DNA from 3 places in the Paenibacillus sp. FSL L8-0340 genome. Region 3 is predicted to be linked to each of the others. Evidence: predicted binding sites of a transcription regulator. Region 3 holds the regulator's gene; each other region holds the start of a gene.
What was found. Region 3 encodes Rex, which represses fermentation and respiration genes when NADH is low (regulators of the CRP and FNR family bind a similar motif). Its sites were predicted from a motif close to TTGTGAAATATTTCACAA; they were not measured.

Region 1 (8,009 bases), 2.5 Mb from region 3:
AGACCAGGCGTTCCGCATAGTGGATGACCGCCCGGCTCGTCCCGAACGTGCGCACGCCGACAATTGGCACATAGATCATCAGTATATTTTCTGGCGGTATGGACGCCTTTGAGATCAGAAATCCCGAGGTGTACATCAGGGACGATGCTGAGAAAATCGTCAACGCACCCAGCACGATAATCAGCAGAAACCGCCAGAAATAAGGGGAGACATAGGGAGCAAACCATCCTTCACGTTTCAATGGATTCCCTCCAATTGACTTTGAATAAGCTCATAATAAGCACCTCGCCGGGCAACTAGCTCCGGATGGGTACCAACCTCGGCCACCTGTCCCTGCTGCATCACGACAATCAGATCCATATCGATCATCCAGTGCAGGCGGTGGGTGGCGAGAAACACAAGTTTCCCTGCAAATAGCGGCAGCATTGTTTGCTTCAGCTCGTATTCCGTCTCTATGTCGAGATGGGCGGTCGGCTCGTCGAGCAGCATGACCGGGCGGCTGCTCAGCAGTGCGCGGGCCAGCGCGACGCGCTGTTCCTGACCGCCGCTGAGCGAACGGCCGCCGCCGCCGATCATTTCATCCAGTCCGCTTGGCAGCGACTCCACCAGCTTGGATAATCCAGCGGCGGCAATCACCGAAGCCACAGCTTCCTTCGAAGCTTCCGGGTAATAGAAACGCACATTATCCGCCAGCGTACCGCTGAAAATATACGGCCGCTGCGGAATATATGAGGTCTGCTTGCGCCACTCCTCATCGGTAAGCGCACTGACAAGGTTCCCGTTAATGCTTATGCTCCCTGAGGTAGGATGCAGAAAGCCGCCCAGGATATCGACCAGTGTGGATTTACCCGCGCCGCTCTCTCCGATAATTCCAATCTTCGCAGAACCCTTGAACTCCAGGTTAACGCCCTCCAGTGAGGCGATCCCGTCTGCTTCATATTTAATGCCAACCTGCTCCAGCTTCAGCACACTATCCTGCCGCCAAGAAAATACAGCGGCAGGAGACGGCGCGGCTGTAATAGCTTCCATTCCCTCAGGCTTCAATACCTCCGCTGTTACCGTATCCCGGTCGATAATGTCCTTCATTGCTTCACCGGCTTCCTTGCCATCCAGCGTAGCATGGAAATCCGCACCGACCAGCCGGACTGGCAGGAAATATTCCGGCGCCAGGATTAGAATGGTTAACCCGGTAACCAGGGTCATCTGCTCATTGACCAGCCGCAGGCCAAGGCTTACAGCTACTGAGGCCACAGATAACATCGTGAAGAAGTCCATCGCGAAGGAAGACAAAAATGCTACACGCAGCGTACGCATTGTAGCCGAACGGTAGCGGTCACTGACCTCGGCAATACTGTCACTATGACTGCGGCTGCGCCCGAGAAACTTCAGTGTCTCCAGCCCGCGCAGCGAATCAACAAAATGATTGGACAGCGTCCGGTAGGACTTCAGCTGGCGGTCCATTTGCTTGCGGGCGGTCATTCCGATCAGAATCATAAAGACGATAATAATCGGCATCGTCAGGGTAAGAATAACACCGCTCGACGTATCCAGAGTATAGATGTATACCAGAAGCAAGGCAGGTGTTACTGCCATCCCTACCATCCGCGGAATAATAAGCTCTATATAGGTGCGGAACTTCGTTACTCCTTCAAGCACAAGCGTAACCAAATTTCCCGTTCCCCGGTCGCCCGCCAGCCTCGGTCCCAGCTGGAACAGCTTGTCCATCATTTGTCTCCGCATACTGCTGCCGGTGTTCTCCGCGAAGCGGTAAGAGACACGGCTCATCAGCATGGCGCAGGCATGGCGTGCAAGAAACGCAAGAAGGAACAAGAGCATTGTCGCCCCTTGTTCCTTCAGCGGTTCTCCCGCAAATAGCGCAGAGACTACTTCTGCCAGTGACTTGGCCAGCAGAAGAATGGACAGGCTTTGCACCAGGGTAAGGAAGCCTACGATCAGAAAGACCGGCTTAACTCCTTTGTACCCAAGCAAATTTTTATCCATTAGTATTCAAGATGCTCCTTCTCGTGAACCCGTTTATGGAAGATGAAATAACTCCAGATCTGATAACCGAGCACGAACGGCAGCAGCGTCAGCGCTACAATCGACATCACCTTCAGTGAATAATGGCCCGAAGCCGCATTGGTGATCGTCAGGTTAAACGCCTCATCAATAGAGCTGATCATAACCCGTGGGAACAGGCCCACAAATATCGACATCACCGACAAAGCCATAACCGCTCCGGTCATCCCGAACGCCCAGCTGTCTTTCTTCTTGGTCATGAAATAGCCGGACAGAACGAAGGCGGCAATGCCTAGAATCACTAATACCAGCAGCATTGCACCACGTTGTTCAAATACATCTGTCATATAGTAAGTCATAATTACAAAAGCAACCAGCAGCGCAGCCAGCGGGAACAATAGCTTCTGCGCCAGCTTGCGCGCACGAACCTGCAGATCACCAACCGTACGGAGCGTAGTGAACATCAGGCCATGCACCAGGCAAAGCAGCACTACAGTAATCCCTGCGACTACGGTATACACATTCACGATGTCGAAGAATCCGGCATACATCTGCATGTCACCGTCAATCGGAAGTCCTTTAATGAAGCTCGCGAACACTACTGCCAGCAGGAACGGCGGAAGGAAGCTGCCGAAGAAGATGCAGGCGTCCCAGGTTCTTTTCCAGGCCAGTGAATCACGCTTGCCTCTGAATTCAAAGGCGACACCGCGGGCAATCAGCGCCAGCAGGGCAAAGACGAACGGAATATAGAATCCGCTGAACAGCGTTGCGTACCAGTTGGGGAAAGCAGCGAACATCGCGCCAGCGCCCGTCAGCAGCCATACCTCATTCGCATCCCAGAACGGCCCGATCGAGTTGATCAGCACCCGGCGTTCCGTATCATTCTTGGCCAGGAACTGTGTTTCCATTCCTACGCCAAAGTCGAAGCCTTCCAGGAAGAAAAATCCGATAAATAATACCGCAATCAGCACAAACCACAATTCATTAAGAGAAAGCATGCGATCCCTCCTTATTATATGGATCATGCGACTGACCGTGATCGTGATCGTTATCCATGGCATAAGGGCCTTTTTTAATAACTTTGATGAACAATCCGATCAGCACCGCTCCCAGAATAGCGTAGATCGCCGTAAAGGAGATCACCGAGAACAGCACCTGTCCAGCCGATATATTAGGAGACACACTGTCTTCTGTCGTCATTAATCCGAATACCGTCCAAGGCTGACGTCCGATCTCTGTCATGATCCAGCCTGCAGTATTAGCAATTGGCGGAAGCAGCAGCCCCCAGAACATGAACCGCATAAACCAGGTGTTCGGACGTTCCATCTTTTTGCGCCACATCAGATACATCGCATACATGCCGAGCACAATCATCAGCGTGCCTGCAACCACCATGATCCGGAAGCTCCAGAACGTCGTACGCACAGGCGGGATATAATCCCCCGGGCCGTATTTTTGTTCGTATTCAGCCTGCAGCGTATTCATCCCTTTAACTTCACCGGAGAACTTACTGTAGGACAGGAAACTCAGCATATAAGGAATCTTGATTTCCCCAGAGTTTGATTTATTGTCAGGATCGATAAAAGCACTGGCTGTCCAAGCCGCAGGGTCACCACTGTCCTCCCAAAGGGCTTCCGTAGCTGCCATCTTCATCGGCTGCGTCTCTACCAGATACTGCGCTTGGGCATGACCTGCAACGGCTACCCCCATGGAGGAGACAATGCCGACAATCGCCGCAATTTCGAACGATTTTCTAAAGAAAGGCACATCCTGCTTCTTGAGCATTTTATAGGCACTGATGCCCGTAACCAGAAATGCCCCTGTAGCGTAAGCCGCGAGCACCGTATGCGGGAATTCCACCAGCAATTGTCCGTTTGTCATCAAAGCCAGGAAATCATTCATTTCGGCCCGGCCATTATTCATCGCAAAACCAACAGGGTGCTGCATAAAGGAATTGGCTGCGAGAATCCAGAATGCCGATAACATCGTTCCCAGCGCTACCATCCAGATGGACAGTAAATGAATCTTCTTGGAGACTTTGTCCCAGCCGAAAATCCATAGGCCGATAAATGTAGACTCCAGGAAAAACGCCAGCAGCGCTTCAATGGCAAGTGGAGCCCCAAATACATCCCCGACAAAGCGGGAATAATCGGACCAGTTCATTCCGAACTGGAATTCCTGCAATATCCCTGTTACTACCCCTACTGCGAAGTTAATGAGAAATAGCTTTCCCCAAAACTGCGCCATTCTTTTGTACTCATCGTTGCCTTTTCGGACATACATCGTCTCCATGATCGCAATCAAGAGTGCAAGTCCAATAGATACCGGTACAAAGAAGTAATGAAAGATCGTCGTCGACGCAAATTGTATACGCGACAGCATAACTGTATCCATGTTTCTTCCCCTTTCTTCTCCCCATTCGTTATGTCTATTCTGTCAAAAATTTAAGGCTTAAAGTGTGATAATTATCACATTATACACCCGGATTCAGCCTAAAAAACAATAAATTTGTGACAAATATCACAATATTACGTTCAGAAAGCAAAAAAAATAAGACGGTTTTACCGTCTTGGATTTGTTCGTCGTTCTATAGAAAGCTTGACTCATAAAGGCATTGGTTAGGTAATCGAAATACCCTTCTTCAGCGATTTGAGATCGCCATTAGAATTAAGCAATTGCGGCAGCATCTTCATGCTGCGAACCATTGGGGCATGACAGAGACGGCAAGAAGGCGCATGTTCAAATGCGAAATTATCCCTCATCCATCCGTTGCATCCATCATTGGTACAGGCCCAAATTGCGGTATTTTCTTCCGGTACTTCCTCTAAAGGCTTCTTCCGGTAGTTCATTGCCGTTCCTCCCTTCCTTTATGTTACAAGTTGAGAAACAAGTAAAAAAGCATCCAATTATACTCTTTCTAAGATGCTTACAATCCTTCATTTGCAGTTGCTCTACTTCAAGATCATGTTGTGGTTTCATGATGATATAGCAGTTGATCTTATAAAAAAAGACCGTCCCAACTTGCAAAAGCGGGGACGGTGCTTCTATTATTACAGTTTTACAACGTTTTCGGCTTGTGGTCCGCGGTTGCCTTGAACAACGTTGAATTCAACGCGTTGGCCTTCGTCCAAAGTTTTGAAGCCGTCGCCAGTGATTGCGCTGAAGTGAACGAATACGTCGCTTCCGCCTTCAACTTCGATGAAACCGAATCCTTTTTCTGCGTTGAACCATTTAACTGTACCTGTTTGCATGTGTGTTACCTCCACAAATTTAAATTAATATGTTCTTTTTATCTTCAAACAAAGAAAAAATTCACACATTGAAAAAGGTTGTATTACCATTGACAGCCCTTTTCAATACGAGAATTAGGTATCAAATGTATGATTAATCTCATGTTACCACACCGGAGTTACAAAGGCAAGCCAACATCCGAATATATCCGTATTTCCCCTTATAAGGTGTTGTTCCCAATGTAAGGGCTACCAGTCTTTATAAAAAGGGGGATTTGCATCCATATTAAGTAATATACCCAGATGATTTGACTTCGAAACGGATGCCGTCCTTAATTTTATAATAAGGACGGCTGGGCCGTCTCGCTGATCTTGACTGCCACATTATTATATACGGCTGATGCCGCTTTTATTCCTTTTGTTTTTCAAGAAGTTTCACCGTCACCTGTTTTACCTCTCCGTTACGGTAATAAGTAATCTTCAGATCATCTCCGATTTTGGTGTGATCATACAGATACTTGCGCAGCGAAAGGGTCGATGTGATCGGTTCATTGTCAAACTTGGTAATCACATCATTGAACTGCAGTCCTGCATCCTTGGCCGGCCCTACTACATCCAGCACAACTACTCCGTCTTTAACGGTGGTTGGCAGATTAAGCTCCTTGCGCTGGTCTTCCGCGAGCGGCACATAAGGGTTATTCAAATCCACGGAATACACTCCCAGATAAGAGCGGGAAATCTTCCCGTTTGCCTCAAGCTCACCCGCCGTTTCCATAACATGATTGGCCGGGATGGCAAAACCAAGTCCCTCCACGCCTGTATCGGAAATCTTCATTGTATTAATACCAATCACCTTGCCGTCCAGATCGACCAGCGCGCCTCCGCTGTTGCCCTCGTTAATTGCAGCATCTGTCTGAATGACTTCCTGCTCCCAGTCATAGACACCGTCCTGGTTCAATGATACGGGAATGGTCCGTTCTGTGTAGCTGACAATCCCCGAGGTCAGGCTATCGCCGAGTCCCAGCGGATTGCCGATAGCAATGACCGTCTCCCCAAACCGCAGCTTGGAGGAATCACCAATCTGGGCGACTGTGGTAATGCCTTTGGCATCAATGGAGAGCACTGCGATATCACTTACTTTATCCGTACCCACAAGTGTTGCCTTGCGTGTCTCACCATCCACCGTAACCACTTCCAGCTTGCCGAAGCCCTCAATCACATGATTATTGGTAATAATAAAGGCCTTGTTATCGTCCTTCTTATAGATCACTCCCGAGCCAAGTGCCGACTCATCGAGAATGTTAAGTTCCTTATTATCTTCTTTATGATTAATTATGCTCACAACGGCCGGCCGGACAAGAGCCGCAGCCTGAACAATCCGTTCATACGGGTCACCGCTGCTTGCAGTCACCTTCTCAATCACTTTCGGCTGCTCCGCCTTCTCCTGTGTCAACTGGCCTGTAGCCAGACTGAACAGAAGCACTGCAACCACCGCACTGATCACTGAGCTAATGACAGACACCTGCCAAGTTGCCAGGCTCCGCCGTGATTTGCGGGCAGACCAATTCCGGCTCGTTAAGACCTTAGAGGGTTCCTGCCCTCTGCCTTCGCGCCGAGGTACCTTGGTTGAATAAAAATCATCATCAAACAGTCCCACCGTTACATCCTCTCCCCTCTATTGCCACTGCATCCATAACCTGAACGCCAAGCAACCACGCCCGAGCTTTCCGCTTTATCTCTTAGACTCCTGAAAGCTCTAAAAGGTTTCACTTCATTCATTCACCACAAATGTGTGTGTTATAAGCGCAAGGGGTCTCCTATTCTTGCAACATATTAAAAAAGGATAAGCTTCAATCCGGAATATTTTCCAACTTAAAAGACTACAATAATAGAAGTACTATTTAAACTCAGGCTAAATTCTGCTCTTTATGATTGTATCACAGGCAGGGCTAGCACCCACGTTTTTTCTGACGCAAAAACCTACAAATTTTTTACAGATCAGCTTTCGTTTAGCTCAAAAGGAGGAATAAATATGGAATCTTTTTCAACAAGTATGGATCTGGTGCAATTTATCGGCAAACTGGGTGACCTTAAGGATGAACACTATCATCTGATCCTGGTTCAAAGCGCTATGATCGAGCTGTTGATTGATAAAGGGCTTTTCTCACGCCAAGAGTTGGAACGTAAAATTACGGAGGTAGACCAGCTTATGACTGGCTCACCTTATCCCACGGCGTAGGCTGGTCATAATAGGTATCACACAATCTGAACTCACTGTCTCTGAAAAAGCAGCCCCGGTCTTCCATTGCCCCGCGCACCGACATTTTGGCTAAATCCATCATATTGTGATCCCGGCTTAAGTGAGCCAGATAGGTCCGTTTGGTCCGTCCGGTAAGAATCTCGCTTAGTGCCGCTCCCGCCGCCTCATTGGAGAGATGGCCTAAATCGCCAAGAATCCGCCGTTTCGTATTCCACGGATAACGCCCCATTCTCAGCATCTCTATATCGTGGTTGGCCTCCAGTACCAGCACATCCGAATCGGCAATCGCCGTCCGCACTTTATCACTAACATACCCAAGATCCGTAGCAACACAAAGCTTCTCCTTGCCGTCATAAAAATTGTACCCTACCGGTTCAGCCGCATCATGGGAGATTGCAAATGACTCTACCCGCAGACTGCCGAAATCCCTGTGCTGTCCGGTCTCCATAATAATCCGGTTATGCTCGGCAATAGTGCCTATCCCCTTCTCAATCGCCCCC
Region 2 (8,009 bases), 2.9 Mb from region 3:
CCGTCGAGTTAGAGTAGAGCAGTCGGTTTCGGAAGCAGGCTCTACACCAGGGAGATTAACAGGATTTATCTGTTGGTCTCTTTTGCTGTGGAGACCGGCATAATTAAATGTCACGCTTAAGGCTGCTCAAGTGTTATATCTATAGTAACAGCACAAATAGAAGAAAGGAGACCAACGTGGATTCTATAGAAGAGAAGATTAAGAGGATACAGGCCGGTGAGGCCCGCCTGTTCTCAGATGTGATCAGGCTGTACCAGCAGCGGATATACCTCTACTGCTTCCGGCTGCTGAACAGCAAGGAAGAGGCGGAGGATGCGGTGCAGGATGTCCTGATTAAGGCCTATCAGAATATCGGGCAATACAAGCCGCAGGCGGATTTCGTATCATGGCTCTACAAGATCGCTTACCACCATTGTCTGAATCAGTTGCGGCGGCAGAAATTTCAGCTTCAACTGCGCAAGCTGCTCCGGCAGGAGGTTGCGGTGAACAGCGCCGAACAAATGGTCGAGAACCGCCTGTTCAGCGAGCCGGTCTCGGCCGCCCTGGGGAAGCTTGATGTGGAAGACCGGAACTTGTTGATTCTGCGAATATATGAAGATAAATCGTTTGCGGAAATCGGCGAAATTCTGGGCGTCAGTACGGCTACCGCACGCAAAAGATATGAACGGACCAGAGGCAAACTTAAAAAAGCGATTGAGAGAAAGGAGAAACAATTATGGGCAAGAGTGAATTGACTTCGGAGGAGCAGTTTCTGAAGGATGGAGACCGTTCGGCCAATTTGATCCCCGTTGATGTTCATGGACCGGTAATGAAAGCGCTCGGGCTTGGCGGGACCTTACCTGCTGCAGAAGAGCAGACAGCGCTGCAGACACTTCCGCCAAACGAAGGGGCTTCTAACGTGATGCGCAGGCTGGAGACAGAAGCTGCGGCTGGGCGGGGCCGGAGGAGATTCCTGCGGATTCCGGTGCAGGGCTGGGTGGCGGCACTCCTTGTATTGGTCTTGCTGGGCGGCGGCTATACCCAGTATTCCGGTGAAGTCCGGCAGGGGGCTGGAGCTCAGTATAAGGTGCTGCCGTATAAGCCGCTTCCGGCGACGACATCAGGTGGTATGATAGAGAAGGCGATAGAACCCTTGATTCCCTTACCTCCCGAGGTACAGCCGAGTACAGAGGATGAAATCTACAAAGAGAATAAACTCTACAACATGAAATATTCAAAGGGCTACAATGACATTGAGACGCTGCTGCTTCCTGGAGAGTATGCCACCTATGTTATCACACGTGAAGACCGGAAAGAAGAATCTCATCTTGGCTTGTACTGCCCGCCGATCATAGTCAAGGACTATTCCACTTATAAGACCAGTGTCGAGAAGCACAACGCTCCGATAGTGAAGCAGCCGGGGTATATGCCGGAAGGGTATGCCTTGGACGAGGCGGCCATCAGGCCTTCTTTCATAAAAGTTCCAGATGAGGAGCAGCTTGAAGGCGGAAGCGTGAGAGACCTGGGAGACAACTTCCGGCTGACCTGGAGAGTGGAGAAGGCGGAGAACATTGCCTATCGTTCTTCTTCACTGGTGTACAAGAAGGGGAAGGTTCAGGTGAGAATCGGTGCCTCGCGTGTTGATGACAAAGACAAACCGGCATATCCGCTGTCGTGGACCAAAACGACAAAGGTGGAGAATATTGAGATTGGCGGCAAGCAGCTGATTTATCTCGAAAACTCCAGCAACAAGGAGATCGATATGGGGTATACGTATAACCTGGTCTGGTCTGACCCCGAAGCGCAGATCGTCTATAATGTGTCGGTTCGCCAGGAGAAATCTGAGTTGACCAAGGATGAGGTCATCCGCATTGCTGCCAGTATGATGCATTAAACGAACGCAGATATTACGCTCAGGGCTGTTTCGCTATCTATGATAGCGGGACAGCCCTCGAGCGTTTTTTGCATGTGCGAAGGACTGCATATTCCATCTTCCGTAAGCGTTCCGCTGCCCCAGCAGCAAAATCCGGTTACTTTAGTTACTAAATGTTTTTTTTAATTACGTAAGCTTCCAAGAACAGCATCTTTGCCGCTATGATTATTGTGAAAATATGCACAAGGGGGCAAAGATTACACATGAAAAAGAAAACAGCAGCTGCTCTTCTTCTCATTCTCTCCGTCATGCTTGTTATCGCTGGATGCGGTAACGGAAACAGCAACAACAATACCAGCAGCAAAGCAAATGAGAACAAGAGCAAGAACAGCGCGACAAACGCGCCAAAAGAAACTGAAGCCGTTTCGGGGGCATCCGAAGCAAGCTATACACCGTTCGATCAATTAAAAGATAAATATGATATTATCATTGTCGGTGCAGGCGGGGCTGGAATGTCTGCTGCACTTGAGGCAAAAGAAAAGGGCATGAATCCGGTTATTTTGGAAAAAATGCCGGTTGCCGGCGGGAATACAACAAAGTCATCTTCCGGAATGAACGCTTCGCAAACGAAATTCCAAAAAGAGCAGGGCATTGAAGACAGCAATGATTTATTTTATGAAGAGACATTAAAAGGCGGTCATGATACCAACGATAAAGAAATGCTCCGTTTCTTCGTTGACAATTCAGCAAGCGCTATTGATTGGTTGGATTCCATCGGAATTCGCTTGAACAACATCACGATTACTGGCGGGATGAAGGAAAAACGTACACACCGTCCTGAAGATGGTTCAGCGGTTGGACAATACCTTGTCAAAGGTTTGGTGAAAAACGTACAAGAAAAAGGCATCCCGCTTTTTGTGAACGCGGATGTCAAGGAGATAACTGAAAAAGACGGCAAGGCAAACGGCGTTAAAGTCCTCTTTAACCAAAAGGATGAAAAAACAATTACAGCAGCTGCTGTAATTGTGACGACCGGCGGTTTCGGCGCAAATATGGATATGATTTCTAAAGTGAGACCTGACTTGGAAGGATATGTGACTACAAACCAGATCGGCAGCACCGGTGACGGCATCCAGATGATTGAGAAGCTCGGCGGCACGACAGTCGATATGGATCAAATTCAGGTTCACCCGACGGTGCAGCAGGAGAAATCCTATCTCATTGGGGAAGCTGTCCGCGGTGAAGGCGCTTTGCTTGTCTCAAGTGAAGGCAAACGGTTCACCAATGAACTGGACACCCGGGACAAAGTCACGGCTGCAATCAATACACTTCCTGAGAAATCAGCTTTCCTTGTATTTGATTCCGGCGTAAAGACCCGTGTTAAAGCGATTGAACAGTACGAAAAGATGGGCTTTGTGATCCAAGGAGATTCTATCGAGGCATTGGCCAAAGAAATGAATGTCCCGGCAGATCAGCTGCAAAAGACACTGGATACCTGGAACAGCTCGGTGAAGAATAAAAAGGATGCTGAATTTGGCAGAACTACAGGAATGGACAATGACTTGTCCGGTTCGCCATACTATGCAATTAAAATCGGCCCCGGGATTCATTACACGATGGGCGGCGTAAAAATTAACACGAACACAGAAGTGCTGAATAAAGACGGCAAACCTATTACAGGACTATTTGCGGCTGGGGAAGTTGTGGGCGGACTGCACGGACAAAACCGGATTGGCGGCAACTCTGTAGCGGAAATCATTATTTTCGGCCGTCAAGCAGGTATTAAATCTGCTGAATTTGTAAAAGCACAATAAGTAATCAATACCTCTTCTACTAGGCAAAACAAAAGCTTGGGCTCAACAGAGTCCAAGCTTTTTGCTGCTTTTATGCCTGTACGGCGGGAGAAGGAGACGGCTTCGTTGTCCGGGTCAGCGAGAACAGCTCAAGTTCCTGCCGGTAATTGCCGGCAAGGGTGTCGGCCATAAGCTCGGCAGCGATCATGCTGTAGACCGTGCCGTTTCCGCCATAGCCTTCAATGAAATAGCAATGCGGAAATTCTGGATGAGGGCCTATATAGGGCAGTCCGTCCCGGGTAGAGCCGAAGACGCCTCCCCATGAATATTCTGTTTCAATCCCCCGGATTTCCGGGAAAAGGGCTTCCAGCTCTTCAAGCAGCCGCTGGCCCTGGGAGAGCACGCGGATATCCCGGCGCTCCGGATCGGTCAACGGCTCATCTTTGCCTCCCGCAATAATGCGGTTATCCGGCGTAGTACGGAAATAGAGGTACGGGCGGGCAGTTTCCCAGATCAGGCTCCGCTCATACCACTTAGGCAAATGTTTAAGCGGTTTTGTCATAATGGCGTAGGTATTAATGAGCTTAGCGCCACGGTCTTTTTTCATCTCCTGGGTTTCGTAGCCCAAGGCAAAAATCACCTTCTTGGCGAAGATCCGTCCGTTCCCGGTAATGCAGGTTACACCCTCGGTGCTGTATTCATAATGCCTTGCCCGGGTATGCTCATAGACGCGGACTCCGTTGTCACGGGCCTTGTCAATCAGGCTGTGAACAGTACGGAAAGGATTAGTCTCCGCATCGCCCTTGGAATACAGCGCGGCTGGTTTGGAGAAGGCGTAATGTGAGCTGACCTTGTCCTGCTCCCAGAATTCCGAATCAAAGCCGTGCGATACCAGATTCTCATGCTCCAGCTCCAGAGCTGGTACATCCTCCGGTGTGCTTGCATACAGCAGGCTGCTGCGGGGAATAATGTGCGGATCAATGTTCAACTTGTCAGACAGCTCCAGAATTCTCTGTGTAGCCTGCTGGCATAGCTTATAGAACAGCACACCGTTTGCTTCCCCAAACGTATTCATGCACGCAGTCAGCGATTTGTCATTGGCTATCTGCAGCAGGCCGGTATTGGCATGGGAGCTTCCGCCTCCAATTGCTCTTTTATCAATGAGAACTATATCTGCTCCGCTTAAAGATAAGCGGTAGGAGGACATGGCTCCGCCCATGCCTCCGCCAACAATCAGGCAATCGCATGTAATATCCCCTTCAAGCGCAGGATATGATGGAGGATTTGGAAAAGAGCTGCCCCAAGGCAGCTGCCCGCTGTTTAGTTTCATTTGTTGATCTCTCCTTTATGAGATACCGATAGGGTAGTTTCGCCGGCTTTACCCGCTCTTATGCACGGGTTTAACCGGCATTCATCCGGGAGCACGCATAACATCCATGCACACATAATGTGCCTGGGTACGCGGCATAATAACGACTGCTTGAACCATTTAGAAGGAGGGAAATACACACTATGCAATCGAACCAAATGCAGGCGCTTAGCGGTAAAGAAGTGGAATACATCGCTGACTCCATCTCTAATGAGGATCTGTTGATCAAGCAGCTGGCTGCAACCGCCGGAACGACTCAGAACGCCACGGTGCACCAAATCTGCGTTCAACAAATCCAAAGCCATACTGGTCATATGAATACACTTGTACAGCTGTTGGAGCAGCATCAGCAATACGCACCGACACAGCCGCAATAAAGCGGCCGGGTGTTGGTATGGAAAGCAATTTCAACACTAAACTATTGAGGGGGTAATATTGTGTACGCACAAAACGGATCGGCATTTATGTCAGATGAGGATTTACTCAACACAGTGCTTGCAGATTTGAAACGGACGGTACGCGAATATACGACCGCTGCTACGGAGTCGAATTGTCCGACGGTACGCCGGGCGTTCAACGACCTGACCTTGGATACTTTACGCCTGCAGGGGGAACTGTACACTAAGATGTCCCAAATGAACATGTACACTACGCCAGGCAAGGCACTGCGCCAAGATATTGACAAGCAGATTCAGACCGCTCACCAGACCCAGCAGAAATGCCAGCAGTTCGTGCAGCAAAAAACAGGTGCAGCCGGAACAAACGTACATTATGGAAATGTTCCCCAGCACCAGCCGAACGTACAGAGCTCCTACTATATGTAACCTTCCTGCCGGGGGGTGAAGCAACGAAGGGCCAGACCTGTTCGTGCGTAAAAACCTCTGCAGCTAAAGCCGTCCGCTATCCGCCGGATTTCCTCCGGAGGGGTGGACGGTTTTTTCTGTTGGCGGCCTTTATTTCGAGTACTGCCCCGTCTTTCCCGCGGGTTATTTTGTTTGCAGAACTGTCATTTTCGTGTCATATTAGTATTAAACTCTTTTCGCAGGACGAAGCGTGATCTTTACGCAGTTGCCGGTGCGAACTATCCGGAGGGAAGGCATGAAGGAAATGAATGAATTGAAGCGGAAAGTGCTGGAACTGCTCAAGGAGGACGCCCGAAGCTCTACGGCGCTGATGGCGACGTTGCTCGGAGCGGAAGAAGATGATGTTAAGACGGTTATTGAGCAAATGGAGAAAGATCATGTCATTGTAAAATATGCTACTGTCGTGAATTGGGATAAAGTGGATGACGAACGGGTGACCGCACTGATCGAGGTGCAGATCACGCCTGAACGGGGCCGCGGATTTGAAGGCATTGCCGAACGGATCTATCTGTACCCGCAGGTCAAATCGGTCTATTTGATGTCCGGCGCCTACGATCTATTAGTGGAAGTGGAAGGACGCAACCTGCGCGAAGTCGCCAATTTTGTCTCCGAGAAGCTGTCTCCGATTGATTCGGTGCTCTCTACTAAAACCAACTTTACACTCAAAAAATACAAACAGGACGGTATCATCTTTGAAGAGCATGAAGAGGACAAGCGTCTGATGATATCTCCGTAAAGGAAGTAATGATATGATCACCAATGAATCCAAACCAACCGGAGATACAGGTAAATCAATGAATTCATATTTGGCACCGCTGGTTCAGCAAATCCAGCCCTCAGGCATCCGCAAGTTTTTTGACATGGCGGCAGGCAGCAAGGATATCATTTCCCTCGGGGTCGGGGAGCCGGACTTCAAGACCCCATGGCATGTCCGCGAAGCCTGTGTCTATTCGCTTGAGAGAGGTTTTACCGGATATACCTCCAATGCAGGGATGCCGGAGCTGCGCGAAGGCATTGCCAATTATCTTCAATCTCGTTTCGCTGTTGAGTATAATCCCGCTAATCAGATTATCGCCACGGTAGGCGGAAGTGAAGCCATTGATTTGGCACTCCGCGCATTGATCGCACCGGGAGATGAAATTCTTATTCCTGAACCCTGCTATATTTCGTATTCGCCGATCACTGCAATTGGAGGCGGCATTCCGGTCGGGATCGAAACCTTTGGAGAAAATAACTTCAAACTTACGGCAGAGGCGCTTGAAGCCAAAATTACACCGCGCTCGAAAATATTGATCCTCTGTTACCCGAGCAATCCGACGGGGGCGATCATGAGCCGGGAAGACTGGGAACCGATTGCCAAAGTCGTCGAGAAACATGATCTCATTGTGATTTCAGATGAAATTTATGCCGAATTGACCTATGGAAGCAATCATGTGAGCTTCCCATCACTGCCGGGGATGATCGACCGGACCATTCTGGTCAGCGGCTTCTCCAAAGCGTTTGCGATGACCGGATGGCGGATGGGTTATGCCTGCGGCCACCCCGATTTGATCTCGGCCATGCTGAAGATTCATCAGTATACCGTAATGTGCGCCCCTTCCATGGGGCAGGTAGCTGCGCTGGAGGCTTTGACCAACGGTATGGAAGAGAAAGACCGGATGACGGATTCCTACAACCAGCGGCGGCGCCTGATCGTCAAAGGCTTGCGCGATGCGGGATTGGACTGCCATGAGCCGCAAGGCGCGTTCTACGCTTTTCCAAGCATACGCCGCACCGGACTGACCTCGGATCAATTTGCCCAACGTCTCTTGCTGGAGTACAAGGTAGCTGCTGTTCCTGGCAGTGTATTCGGCTTAGGCGGTGAAGGTTATCTGCGTTGTTCCTATGCCACATCGGTATCCCAGCTGAACGAGGCGATAGAGCGGATAGGTGAATTCGTCTTACAGCTGGAACGTGAACGGACTGAATAAGGCAGTGAGATGAAGTTTAGGAGGGATGATTGTGCTCTGTGCCGATTGTTACTTGCCTTCCTATAGCGGGGAATGTTATCCGGGAAACGGAAAACGGTCCTGCAAGGCGGATGCTTCAACTCGCAAACTCTCTCTGGAAGATGAAATTCAGGCACTTCGCAG
Region 3 (8,009 bases):
TTGGGTAATCGCCCATTTCTCCAATTGTTTATCAAGACTTGTCTCGATCATTTCGTAGGAGTATTCCAGTCTTTCCGTGTTTTTCTCCACCAGCATAACATCAAGACCCTTGGCTGCCAGCATTTCAGCAATCCCTTGTCCCATTGTGCCACCGCCGATGACACCTATTTTTTTAAAATTCATAAAAAAGTCTCCATCCTTTCAGGTATCTATACTTTTGTATTGTACCTTTTCTGTCGTAAAAAATATGTAGCCCGACATATAATAATATCTTAGCATGTCTGAAAAGTAAAAAAAAATAACCGGCATAAAGAATTATGCCGGTAAAAGGACACTGTCACGAAATTGACAACGAAATTGCTCTCCGGAGAGGACTTCTTCCTTCATTAAAATGTCAAGAGAGTAATCAAATACATTTCTTTGCTTCTCCAGCAGGTCCCGGGTACGAACCATGAGCTCATCCAGAATCTTGCTATTTTCCTTCATCAGCTCTTCTGTAGTTACCATTTCCAGGTTGGCGATCCCAAGTGACGTGAGTCCCGACTTCATCATGGTCTCGACAATATTCAGCGCCTGATCGAAATCGCCGCGTGAACCTGTGCTGCGGCCCCCATAATACATCTCCTCGGAAGCTGCTCCGCCAAGCGCGATCATAATCTGATTCTCCAGATAATCCTTGGTATACAAATACTGCTCGGTTTGCGGGTTATGACGAACATAACCAAGTGCTTGTCCACGCGGAGTCAAGGTAACCTGGCTGACGCTGCCCGGACGCAGCAGCTCCGCCATAATAGCATGTCCAAGCTCATGGATGGCCACCCGCTGTTTCTCTTCATGATTGGTTTCGCGGTCAGTCTTCTCGCCCATCATCACCTTGTCAATCGCCATCGCCAGATGGCGCTGCTCGACTTCGGTCAGATTCTCGCGCATCATATAAATCGCCGCTTCGTTCATGACGCTCTCCAGCTGTGCACCGGAGAATCCGTAGGCTTCCTCGGCGATCTTGTCTAAATTCACCTCAGCATGCAGCGGCTTATTCTTGGCATGCAGATCGAGGATTGATTTGCGGCCCTTCTTGTCAGGCATATCCACCTGGATATGACGGTCAAAGCGGCCGGGACGCAGCAGCGCTGAATCCAGCATTTCCTTGCGGTTTGTTGCCGCAACAAGCAGAATGCGCGGTGTATCATTGTTATAGATCCCGTCCATCTCGGTCAGCAGCTGATTAAGCGTCTGATCGTATTCACGCTGCTGGCCACCTTCACGTTTGCCGCCGATAACATCAATTTCATCAATAAAGATAATGGCGCTTTGCTTATTCTCTTTCACTGCACGGGTCCGGGCATCCTTGAACAAGTCACGGACACGTCCGGCACCGACACCGACGTACATTTCCACGAATTCACTGCCTGAAGCGGCAACGAACACGGAATTGGTATAATGAGCCGCAGCCTTGGCCATCAGCGTTTTACCAGTTCCCGGAGGGCCTGTAAGCAAGATCCCTTTAAGCGGACGAATCCCGAACTTGCTGATTTCTTCGTGCCGGATCAGGAAATCAAGCGCTTCCCGCAACTCCTGCTTCGCGTTATCCTGACCGCCGATTTCTTCAAACGTAAGCTTGGAAGGGCCATTCTTCTTGCGTTTCTTGTCCCCGCCCGCATTCACCGTCAACCCGCCGCGCAAATGGGCGATCACCAGGAGTGCACAAACCATACCGGCTGCTATGATGACAGGAATAATGTTAATGCCCACAAAAGCCATAAATATCAGCAGGACCGGAACAAATCCGGCTATAATCTCTTTCCACCACTTAGGCATTGTTCCACACTCCCATCGTTGCCGCTGCACGCGGTAAAATGATGAACTTGCTCTCTTCACCGTTGCTCAGGCTCACATAGACGTTGTTGTCATCAATTTCAGTTGTTGCAGTTACATTCTTGTATTCCTGAAATTGCTCTTTCAATCCATCTAGTTTAGCAGGTATAAGTGTATACTTTTTGCTTTCCATCGCTTCTGCTACTGAGAACATCGCTTTATCCCAATATTCGTCCAGCAGTTTACTGGAATGCTGATCAACGTCCAGCTTGAGCGACCGTCCATTAATGGCTGACTTGCCTTCAGTGTTCACGTATTGCACCAGCTCGCGCAATTTCGTGCCAGGTTTCAAATCCAGTTTCAAGGTTACCTCATTGCGGTTAATAGTAATATGTGAATGATTAACACCTTCATAAGCCGATACTATCTTATCAAGCGGCTCATGGACCGCAAATTGACGATAAGCATAAAAGCTGCCAAAGAGCAGTGCAGCAGACAACAGAGACGTTAGCAGTACAGGCACAAGACGCAGTTTCAAGAAACGTCCTCCTCTCAAGTTGACCAAACTTAAATATATGATTTGCAATAAATAGCGTGTCTAGCGCCCATCCGAGACTGACATGCTCTTAAGCATGTCTTAATACAAGTAGAAGTATATCACAGGTGTATATACGATTTCGCACGAAAGTGTGAATATATTTAAAATTTTTGATACTAATTTCTGGGCATTCCCTTCAATCCTTGCTCCTTTATCGGCAAAAAGGACCTGAATGATTAATCCATTCAGGCCCTTTTCTATTCTGCTAATATATTAATTTCTCCTGACTTCGATATTGCTATTTGTATATACTTCGTTATGTACTCAGTATCATCAATATATACCCACAGCATCCATAAACCCGGCGGCAAATGAAAGGACTGGCAAGGCTATTTCAAAGGAAAGGATAATAAAGCCAAGAGCCACCAGCTTCCTCCTTTTGTTCATTCTCCCATATTTCACTGCTCCCAATCCAACTGCAAGAGAAACTACGTACACCGCTAACGTTAAATAATCCACGACCTTCCCCCATCATCAACTAATTTTATCTACTGCTTGTTACAATTTTCTCACCTTTCAAGAGTTCAGACAGTTTGTAATATCTTGCACCCATGGAATTCTTCTCCATAGCCCCCCCCTGAATTCTCTGCGTTATGTAATTCTTGATTCTGGCAGCCAGCTCATGCTGAACCCAGGCGTTTTTTGCGGTTTCTCTGGAACAGGACAACGTAATATCGCGCCTTATTTTATGTACTCCTGCCTCAAGCATTTCTGAGTTCACCTGAACAAAATCATAATCTTCTTTGAAAGCCGGTGGGTCTACGGGGTTCCGGCGGTTTAACTCTTTAGCAGCAACCGGATCAAATTGGGATACCTTGAAAAAAGATAGGATATAAATTTCACAAAATGTCAGAGTAAAAAAATGCCTATCGCTCCTACAGTTCCAAAATTCCCCTCTGCTGCTTTTGCCTCGGTTGCGCTTTAGTTCAACTTATTAGCAATATTATGCAAAAAAGCGGACAAGCACTGGTCCGCTTTGTCCGCTTTGTCCGCTTTTCATTTGTTATTGCAAGCCTGCCTCTACTTGCTCGGCAAAGTATATCCATCCCCGATTGCTGTACCATCCGCAAAACGAAAGAACTTGTAATAATAACGTCCCTCCTGCTTGTAAAAAAGCTGCCAGGCGTACTCTCCATTATATACTCCCGGAAGCAGCCGTTTAATATCGACGCCGGGTAGCTGGGAGGCTATAATGGAGCGGATTTGCTTCTCCGAGGTTCCTTTGGCCAGCTCTTCCGCATAAACTCCGTTATCACCGCCGGCCGGCTTACCGTCTACGGTGAAACGTACCCACACCATCAGATCCGTACCGGCTTTATTTTTCCCTGTCAGCACCCAGTACACTGAATTTTCGTCCCATACCGATTTTTGCGCCTTGGATATCTCAGTAAGTCCCGCCCGGGTCTTGGCAACTTCTTTGGCCGCGCTGCGTTCATTCCATTGGTCCTTCATGATATAGGCATAAAATTGGCTTAGACCGAACAAAATGAGCAGAAACAGAGCGATCCCCAGCAGAAGCCATTTTTTCCTTTTCCTCAAAATGCAGCTTCCTTTCCTTAATATATGAAACGTCATAATGTCAACTACGGCGGCAGTCGAATTAACGCTTCAGCAGCCCTTCAAAAGTTTCTTGCGCCTTCCGGCGGATTTCTTCCTCGTCCAGTGTTAGGCACTGACCATGCTTCACAATCTGCTTGCCGTTCACCCAGACATGCTCGACATCCTTGGCGCTGGCCGAATACACGGCGTGGGAGAGCAAGTCGCTATGCGGCAGTAAATGGGGCTGGTCGATATCAATCGCAATAAAATCAGCCTTCATCCCTGCTGCAAGGCGGCCCACCTGGTTCAGGAAGATTGATTCCGCCCCGTACTGCGTGGCCATCAGCAGCGCTTCCGGTGCGGGAACTGCGGTAGGATCCCCGCTGACGCCCTTATGGATCAGTGCTGCAAGCCGCATTTCCTCGAACATATCGAGATTATTGTTGCTTGCCGCCCCGTCCGTACCCAGCGAAACTTTGACTCCGGCTCTCAGCAGCTCAGGCACCCGCGCAACCCCGCTGGCCAGCTTCAGGTTGCTGCCCGGGTTATGGGACACCCCCACCTTGTGGCGGGCGAGGATTTCGATCTCCTCATCGTTCAGATGGACACCATGGGCGATTAAGGACGGGCGGGTGAACATTCCCAGCTTCTCCAGGTGCGCTACAGGACGCAGGCCGTAATCAGCGGCATTCTGCTCCACTTCACGCAGCGTTTCCGACATATGCGTATGCATCGGCAGGTCCAGATCATGTGCTGCCTGCACAAACCGCATGAAAAAGTCCGGAGGACAAGTATACGGGGCATGCGGTGAAATCATGGTTGTAATTTTGCCGTCAGCCTTGCCGTGCCAGTTGCGGGCGAACGCAACAGCTTCCGCAAGCTTCTGGTTCTGCACCTCTTCAGGACATAGACCAATAACACCGCGCATCAGCACCGCACGGATGCCGGAATGTTCGACCACCTCGGCCACCCGGTCCATATGATCATACATATCCAAAAAGGTGGTTGTGCCGCCTTTCAGCATCTCCAGAACGGATAAGGAAGTGCCCCAGTAGACATCATCTCCCGTAAACTTCTCCTCCATCGGCCACATTTTCTCCTGCAGCCAGGCTTGAAGGACCATATCATCCCCGTAGCCGCGCAGCAGCGACATCGCAGCATGGCCATGGGTATTGACCAGACCCGGCATGAACAGCAGGCGGCTGCCGTCGAGCGTCACTGTGCCTTGTTCAAAAACGGGTTTCTCTTCCCCTATGTATGTGATCAAATCATTTTCTATAGTCATATAACCGCTCAGGACCGGCTTCTCGCTTCCGGGAACCAGAAAACGTCCGTTTGCAATTATCATCTTATTGCTGCTCATCTGTAATTCCTTCCTTTCCATCATGTAAATAATACGCCAGACTTTGCAGATCAGTCGTAAAGTCGGCAGCATGAATCCGGATGGTTGCAGGTGTCTTCAGAATGACCGGTGCAAAATTCAGGATCGCCTCGATGCCCGATTCTACCAGAATATCAGCCACATTCTGTGCCTCGCTGTCCGGTACAGTGATGATCCCGATCCGGATTCCCTGATCACGGATGGTCTGACTCAGCTCCTCCATTGGCTGAACCGTAAGAGAGTTGATCTTTTGTCCAATCTTGGGAGCGTAAGAATCAAATACAGCGGTGATTTTCATAGTATCCTTCAGATAAGCATTGTAATTGGACAAGGCATGACCGAGGTTACCGGCACCTACCAGGGCCACATTGATTTGTTGATCCAGCTTCAGAATATGACGGATCTTTTCGATGAGATAAGACACGTCATATCCAATGCCTTTTCTGCCGAAATCACCAAAATAGGCCAGATCCTTACGAATCTGCGCCGGATTAAGGTCCAGCTTCTGCCCGAGTTCCTGAGAAGAAACGGTTGAGATTTCACGCTTTTGGAGATCGTTCAGGAAACGCAGGTACACTGGGAGTCTGCGAACGACGGCCTCCGATATTTTATCCGATTTCATGTTTTCTCCTCCTAATTTAGAATTGCACTGACGCGATATCGTATGATAACCACGTGCAGTGCCCGCTCCACGAACGGGACACAGCCTATGGCACAAAGAGATAAAAAAAATTTATATACAATGACAGATTAGGAAACGCCGCCCTCGTCAAGCCATTCCGCAATCCGCGGAACCATCTGATCGGTAAGCATGTGCTCCATCTTCGGACCAGGGAGTGAATACAGGAAGTACTTCCCGTAATAAGCTTCGATGACCCTGGTATCATATACAATAACAATTCCCCGGTCTTGCGCTGTACGAACCAATCGTCCAAAACCCTGCTTGAACCGGATAACTGCTTGTGGAACAGACATTTTCATAAAAGGATTCTTCTTCTGGGCCTGCAGAAGCTCTGCCTTTGCCTCAGCAAGCGGATGATTCGGCGGCTGAAACGGCAGCCTTACAATCGCAAGACAGGTCAGCGCCTCGCCAGGGATGTCGACTCCTTCCCAGAAACTGCTTGTTCCAAGCAATACCGATGCAGAGCTGTCCTGAAAACGCCGGATCAGCTTGCTGCGGCTGCCTCCCTCCACACCCTGGCCCAAAACCGTAATGTCCTGGGAAGCCAAGGCCTCTTTCAGCGGATCATAAACCTGGCGCAGCATTTTGTAGGAGGTGAACAGCACCAGCATCCGCCCCTTGGTCGCCGCCGCCGCTTCAGCCAGCGAATGCACCAGCTTGTCTACAAAACGCGCATCGCCTACGCTGCCCTTAACACTGGGGAAATCGCGCGGGATGACAAGCAGCGCCTGTTCACGGTACTTGAACGGTGAAGGCAGCAGCGCTGTCATGAGACGCCCTTGCTCTGAGGCTTCAGAAAGACCAAGGTTGTCAATCATGAACTGAAAGGACTTGTCGACCGATAACGTGGCCGAGGTCAGCACTATGCTCTTCTTCTTGTCGAAGAACAGATCCTTGAGCTGGCTGCTTACATCGACAGGCACGGCGTAGAGCTGAAGCGACTTGCCCCGGTAGTTGCCGCTCCCTTCCATCCAGTACACGATATTATCGTCACTGAGACCCATAAAGAAGCGGATTTGTTCCCGGATGGATGCCAAATCCTTGAATAAGCCTCCGATATCAGTCACCAGGCTGTCCGAAGACGATTGACTCTCCGTATCGCGCATCTCGCTGAGCATTTTGTCACCCCTGCGGATGATGTCGCTCAGGGCTAAGTGCAGCGTATTCTCCAGCGCCGCCAGCTCTTCCCAATCTTTGGGCTTGCTGCCGGGAAGCAGGCGTGTGACCAGCTGGCCGGCTTCACCTGCCGCTGCATCGCTGCGTTCGGGCAATAGGCCGAACAGCTTGTCGCTCAGTGTATCCCAAGTTTCCTTCACGGTAAGCAGGTCGGGATAGATTTTATCAATTACGCCGCTCCACTCCGAAGCCTGCTCACTGCCCGAGGACTGCAGAGTCTGACGCAGTGCCGGCAGCTGGCCGCTGCGGCTGTCTTTATACAGCCTTGTAAGCGTGTGAGCTACCGTGAAATACTTCATTTGCATGCCCAGATGCTTGCCCGCCACATCCTCCAAATGATGGGCCTCGTCAATGACAAGATGCTCATAAGCCGGAAGCAGCTGGTGCCCGGCTTTGACGTCTGCGAACAGCTTGGAGTGATTGGTAATGACCACATCGGCAATCCCTGCTTCATGTTTGGCCCGGTGGTAGTAGCATTTGCGGAACCACGGACAGGAACGGCCCAGACAGGAATCGGTATCACTGGCTACCGTCTCCCAGAAATCCCCGCCGCGACCGCTCAAATTCAGCTCCTCATCGTCACCCGATTCCGTCTGGGTCAGCCATACGATCATTTGCGCTGCCGTAAGCGCTTCTTCCCGGGGACTTACGAAGTCTTTTTTATTTATTTTATGTTCAAACTTGCGCAGACACAAATAGTGCCCTCTCCCCTTGAATATCGCAGCCTTAAACGGGAAAGGCACAACACTGGTCAGAAGCGGGATATCGCGTTCGCGCAGCTGATCCTGAAGGTTAATGGTATGGGTGCTGACCATAAC

Region 1: a site for Rex is predicted at 4,528-4,545, ahead of NST07_RS34020 (cytochrome ubiquinol oxidase subunit I). Genes of this name have one in related genera too.
Region 2: a site for Rex is predicted at 2,081-2,098, ahead of NST07_RS08970 (flavocytochrome c). Genes of this name have one in related genera too.

Annotation. Positions count from the first base shown of each region.
Region 1 covers NZ_CP151967.1:7,413,511-7,421,519, forward strand. The annotation lists gene cydC (thiol reductant ABC exporter subunit CydC) at 1-241, opposite strand, end outside; gene cydD (thiol reductant ABC exporter subunit CydD) at 238-2,001, opposite strand; gene cydB (cytochrome d ubiquinol oxidase subunit II) at 2,001-3,017, opposite strand; gene NST07_RS34020 (cytochrome ubiquinol oxidase subunit I) at 3,004-4,413, opposite strand; gene NST07_RS34025 (cold-shock protein) at 4,638-4,868, opposite strand; gene NST07_RS34030 (cold-shock protein) at 5,070-5,270, opposite strand; gene NST07_RS34035 (trypsin-like peptidase domain-containing protein) at 5,659-6,906, opposite strand; gene NST07_RS34040 (hypothetical protein) at 7,282-7,488, shown strand; gene NST07_RS34045 (MBL fold metallo-hydrolase) at 7,457-8,009, opposite strand, start outside.
Region 2 covers NZ_CP151967.1:1,996,972-2,004,980, forward strand. The annotation lists gene NST07_RS08960 (RNA polymerase sigma factor) at 177-734, shown strand; gene NST07_RS08965 (DUF4367 domain-containing protein) at 716-1,873, shown strand; gene NST07_RS08970 (flavocytochrome c) at 2,116-3,666, shown strand; gene NST07_RS08975 (FAD-dependent oxidoreductase) at 3,737-4,975, opposite strand; gene NST07_RS08980 (hypothetical protein) at 5,158-5,391, shown strand; gene NST07_RS08985 (spore coat protein) at 5,452-5,838, shown strand; gene NST07_RS08990 (Lrp/AsnC family transcriptional regulator) at 6,113-6,613, shown strand; gene NST07_RS08995 (aminotransferase class I/II-fold pyridoxal phosphate-dependent enzyme) at 6,627-7,847, shown strand; gene NST07_RS09000 (aspartyl-phosphate phosphatase Spo0E family protein) at 7,873-8,009, shown strand, end outside.
Region 3 covers NZ_CP151967.1:4,904,551-4,912,559, forward strand. The annotation lists gene NST07_RS22340 (3-hydroxyacyl-CoA dehydrogenase NAD-binding domain-containing protein) at 1-183, opposite strand, end outside; gene NST07_RS22345 (AAA family ATPase) at 316-1,818, opposite strand; gene NST07_RS22350 (hypothetical protein) at 1,811-2,353, opposite strand; gene NST07_RS22355 (hypothetical protein) at 2,687-2,872, opposite strand; gene NST07_RS22360 (DUF5590 domain-containing protein) at 3,434-3,952, opposite strand; gene NST07_RS22365 (amidohydrolase) at 4,014-5,315, opposite strand; gene NST07_RS22370 (redox-sensing transcriptional repressor Rex) at 5,302-5,994, opposite strand; gene dinG (ATP-dependent DNA helicase DinG) at 6,084-8,009, opposite strand, start outside.